Regions from separate parts of the Streptomyces sp. CNX435 genome, predicted to be linked through region 1. Evidence: riboswitches for the same ligand, from Rfam matches in the RefSeq annotation. Region 1 holds a riboswitch; the other holds the start of a gene.
What was found. Region 1 has a riboswitch for cyclic di-AMP ahead of T328_RS20230 (transglycosylase family protein). Riboswitches for the same ligand answer to the same signal wherever they lie in the genome.
Positions count from the first base shown of each region.

Region 1 (2,196 bases):
TCGGCGCCGTTGCCGGCCTTGACGACGGTGCCGGAGCTGACGGCCTTGATCGGGGTGCCGGAGCCGGCGGAGAAGTCGACACCGGTGTGGTAACCGCTGGACCACGAGCCGCCGGCGGCCCGGTACGGGGTGGACACGGGGGCGTCGACCGGAGCGGAGAAACCGCTCGCCGAAGCGTCCGCGGCGGGCTGCTCCTGCTGCGGCTCCGCGGCCGGCTTCTCCTCCTGTGCGGAGGGCTGGGCCGGAGCGGACTCCGGCTCCTCCAGGGTGACCTCTTCGCCGCCGTCGAAGACGTACTCCTGGCCGGGGAAGATCAGGTCCGGGTCGTCGCCGATGACGTCCTTGTTGGTCTCGTAGATCGACTGCCAACCGCCCTCGATGCCGTGCTTGATAGCAATGTCCCACAGGGTGTCCCCGGAGACGACGGTGTAGGTGCCGGCCTTCTCGTACTTCTTCTCCGGCGCCGGGTCCTGCTGCGGGGCCTGCTCCTGCTGGGCGGGCTGCGCCGACTCGGGCTGCGCCGCGGGCTCGCTCTCCGGCTGAGCCGCCTCGCCACCGCCGGTGGAGAGGTCGGGGGCGGGGCCGCCCTGGGTGAGCCCGGCCTGCACGGAGCAGACCGGCCAGGCGCCGGGGCCCTGGGACGCGAGCACCTTCTCGGCGATCTCGATCTGCTGCTCCTTGGTGGCCAGGTCGGCGCGCGGCGCGTACTGCAGGCCGCCGTAGCCCTCCCAGGTGCTCTGCACGAACTGCAGGCCGCCGTAGAAGCCGTTACCGGTGTTGATGCTCCAGTCGCCGGTGCTCTCGCACTGGGCGACTCGGTCCCAGGTGTCGACGGAGGCGGCCTGGGCGTGGCCGCCGGCGATGAGGGGGATGGCGACGCCGGCGCTGCCGGCGGTGATGACGAGGGCCCTGCTGCCCCGGGCTATCCGGCCCAGGCGACGGTGACGTCCGCGTGCGGACATGGACATGCTCCTCTCCGACGCCTGCGAGGTGAGCTGTCGGGTTCGAGCTGGAGATGCCCGGCCATGCGGAGCATGGCTTCACCCCAAGCCGTCCCGCGCTTGCGCGCAGTCCGGCACTTACCTGGGTCCCCCGCTCCTGCCGTGAAAACTGAAGTGCCTGCCCGTCCCCGCCGACAGGATTCGGCGTTACGGCGACGAGGTGCCCGCATCGGTGGCGCGAGCACGGCGAGCACCGTAAACACACAGCCGAAACCAGAACAAGCTGTAAACCGCCGTCAAGGCCGTTTCCCACGTCACATGGGAATCAGCCCGACAATCGCCACATCCCGCGCCGCTCCTCAATCCCCCCTCGCGGGTGGAGACTTATCGATTCCAGAGGAGTCGGACACATTGCCCCATGACATGAGAATTCCGTGAGTGACTTATGTCACTCTGCTCAACCCCGGGCGTCCGCGGGACCGTCGAGCTGTTCGATGGTCGCGATCGACGGACCGCGCCGCGCGGCCACCTCGCGGGCGGCCGACTCGGCGTCGCGCAGCACCCGCAGCGCGTTCCGCCACAGCAGCCTGGCCAGGTCTTCTTCCGACCAACGGCGGTGCAGCAGCTCGGCGACGAGGTGCGGATAACCGGCCACGTCGGCGAGGTCGGCGGGGGTGAACGGGGTGCCGTCGAAGTCGCCGCCGATACCGATATGGTCGATTCCTGCCGCTTCGCGCATATGGTCCAGATGGTCCGCCACGGTGGCGGCCGTCGCCCGCGGTCGCGGGTTCGCCTCCTCGAACGCACGGCGTACGCGGTCCGCTTCGTCGCCCGCGTCGAACGGGTCCAGACCGCGGGCGCGCATGTGCTCGTCGATTTCCGCGGTCCACGCCACGGCGGCCGGCAGGACGAACTTCGGCACGAACGTGGCCATCGCCACACCGCCGTTGGCGGGGAGCATTTCCAGCACATCGTCAGGAATGTTGCGCGGATGGTCACATAGGGCGAGAGCGGACGAATGGGAGAAAACGACCGGCGCCTCGGTGACGCGCAGCGCGTCGCGCATGGTGGCCGGCGCCACATGGGACAGGTCGACGAGCATGCCGACCCGGTTCATCTCCCGCACCACCTCCTCGCCGAAGGCGGTGAGCCCGCCGTGCCGCGGCTCGTCGGTGGCGGAGTCGGCCCAGTCGGTGTTGTCGTTGTGCGTGAGCGTCATGTAGCGCACGCCGAGGCGGTGCAGGGCGCGGAGGGT
Region 1 is NZ_JCANTA010000012.1:700-2,895, forward strand. It holds gene T328_RS20230 (transglycosylase family protein) at 1-962, opposite strand, end outside; cyclic di-AMP (ydaO/yuaA leader) riboswitch at 966-1,158, opposite strand; gene T328_RS20235 (dipeptidase) at 1,399-2,196, opposite strand, start outside.

Region 2 (2,196 bases), on a different contig from region 1:
CGTCCGGCGGCGCTGCCGGCGCTAGACGGGCGGTCCACGTCGGGGTACTGCTCCCCAAGATGCCGGAGGAGCCCGGCGTCTGGCTGGCGGAGTGCGCGGCGTACGACTCCGCGGGCGCCGACGCGCTGTGGCTGGACGGCGGTCCGGACCCGGCGCACGACGTGCTGGCGCTCGCCGCCGCCCTGGCCGGCGCCACGAACCGGGCGAAGCTCGTCGTCGCCCTGCCCGACAGTGTTCCGCAGGCCGCGTGGCTGGCCCGGGCGCTGGCCACCGTCGTGCTGCTGAGCGAGCGCCGGCTCGCGCTCGCCGCCGACTCCCGGCGGTGCGCGGAACTCGTCGCCGTCGCCCCGACGGTGCCCGCCTTCCGCCGGCTGGCGCCCGCCGGGCCCGGGTACGAGGAGCCGGGCGCCGGGCCCTGGACCCCGGTGGCGGCGCCGGCCGGGCCGGACGCCTGGCGGGCCGCGCTGTCCGGCGCCGCGGACCGCGGGGTGCACGGTCTCGTCGTACCGGCGGGGCCGCCGCTGCTGGAGGCGCTGCGCCGCGGCGGAGGTGTCCAACGCCACAAGCGCACCAACCGCCCTACACGTGCACGCGTAGCCACGGAGCGTCAGAGTCCGCGTGGATCCTCGTGATCCTCTTGTGATCTGCCGTTCGATCTCCTAGTGTCCGAGAGGTTCGCAGACGCGAGCACCGTGCTCCGGTACGCCGAATCCTGCCCGTCGGAGCCCGGAACCGTCGTCCCCACAGCCGTTCGGGCAGGAGCGGGGGAACCATTTCTCCGTCGGCCGGAGGCCCGGTGGCAACCGCACCGGACTCCCCGACTCGGGGTGAAGCCGCACCGCACGACGCGGCCGGGCAACTCCAGCCCGAACCCGACAGCTCACTTCGCAGGCGTCGGAGAAAGAGCGAGCCACCATGGCCGGAACCGGCACCCGGCGCGCGCCCAAGTCGCGCTCCACCCGCCGCTATGCCGCCGCCGCGGGAGTGGGCATAGCCCTCCCCGTCGCCGGCGGAGTCGCGGCGACCGCCGCGCACGCCTATACGGTCGAAAAGGGCGACACCCTCTCGGAGATCGCCGAGGACAACGGATTCGGGGCCGACTGGCAGCGGCTGTACGAGGCCAACAAGGCTGCCGTCGGCGACAACCCGCACCTGATCCTCCCGGGCCAGGAGCTGGACCTCGACGGGAAGGCCGAGAGCAAGCCCGCCGAGGCCGACCAGACCGCCGCCGAGAGCGAGAAGCAGCAGCGCTACGTCCAGCACACCGTCGGTGCCGGCGAGACGCTGTCCAAGATCGCCGCGAAGTACGACGTGCCCGGCGGCTGGCAGCGCGTGTACGTCGACAACGAGAAGGCCATCGGCGACAACCCGGCCGCGTTGAAGGTCGGCACCGAGCTGCGCATCGACACCGAGGGCGGCAAGGTCGACAAGTCGATCGACCCGAACGGCGCGTCGTCCTCCGGGAGTTCCGGCGGCTCCGGCGGTGCCACGGAGGCGTCGCAGGCGAGCGTCCCGACCACCGAGTCGGGCATCCAGGCCGCGGCCCGGGAGATCGTGCCCGCGGACCAGTTCACCTGCTTCAGCAACATCGTGGAGCGGGAGAGCGGCTGGGACCACACCGCGACCAACCCCAGCTCCGGTGCGTACGGCCTCATGCAGGCCCTGCCGGGCGACAAGATGGCGTCGGCCGGCTCCGACTGGCGGACCAACCCGGTCACCCAGCTGGAGTGGGGCCTGGACTACATGAACGAGCGCTACGGCAGCCCGTGCGCCGCCTGGGAGTTCTGGCAGGCCAACAACTGGTACTGACCCCCGGGGCCGTGGGCCCGCGGGAGTTCTTCGCCGCCCCGTCGTGCGGATGCGTCCGCGCGGCGGGGCGCGCTCGTGCGCCGGCTACGCCCCGGCCCCCTGTTCGGTCCCCTGTTCGTCCGCCGCCGCGGGCGCCGGGGTGGGCTCCGGGCCCGGTGCCGCGCTCAGCTCGGCCAGGTCGTGCGCCGCCTGTGCGAGCAGCCTGCGCATCGCCGCCTCGGCCGCGTTCGGGTCCTGGGCCCGTACCGCGTCGAGCACCGCGCGGTGGCTCGGCACCGGATCCCGAGGGCGGTGCCCGGGGCCGTGCACCAGCCGGTCGCGGGCGGCCAGGCCGGTGGCGATGACCAGGTCCATGCGCTCCAGCAGCTCGTTGTGCGAGGCGGCCAG
Region 2 is NZ_JCANTA010000002.1:233,217-235,412, reverse strand. It holds gene T328_RS04395 (hypothetical protein) at 60-632, shown strand; cyclic di-AMP (ydaO/yuaA leader) riboswitch at 736-909, shown strand; gene T328_RS04390 (aggregation-promoting factor C-terminal-like domain-containing protein) at 916-1,809, shown strand; gene T328_RS04385 (FadR/GntR family transcriptional regulator) at 1,894-2,196, opposite strand, start outside.
Region 2: another riboswitch for cyclic di-AMP. It lies ahead of T328_RS04390 (aggregation-promoting factor C-terminal-like domain-containing protein); the one in region 1 lies ahead of T328_RS20230 (transglycosylase family protein).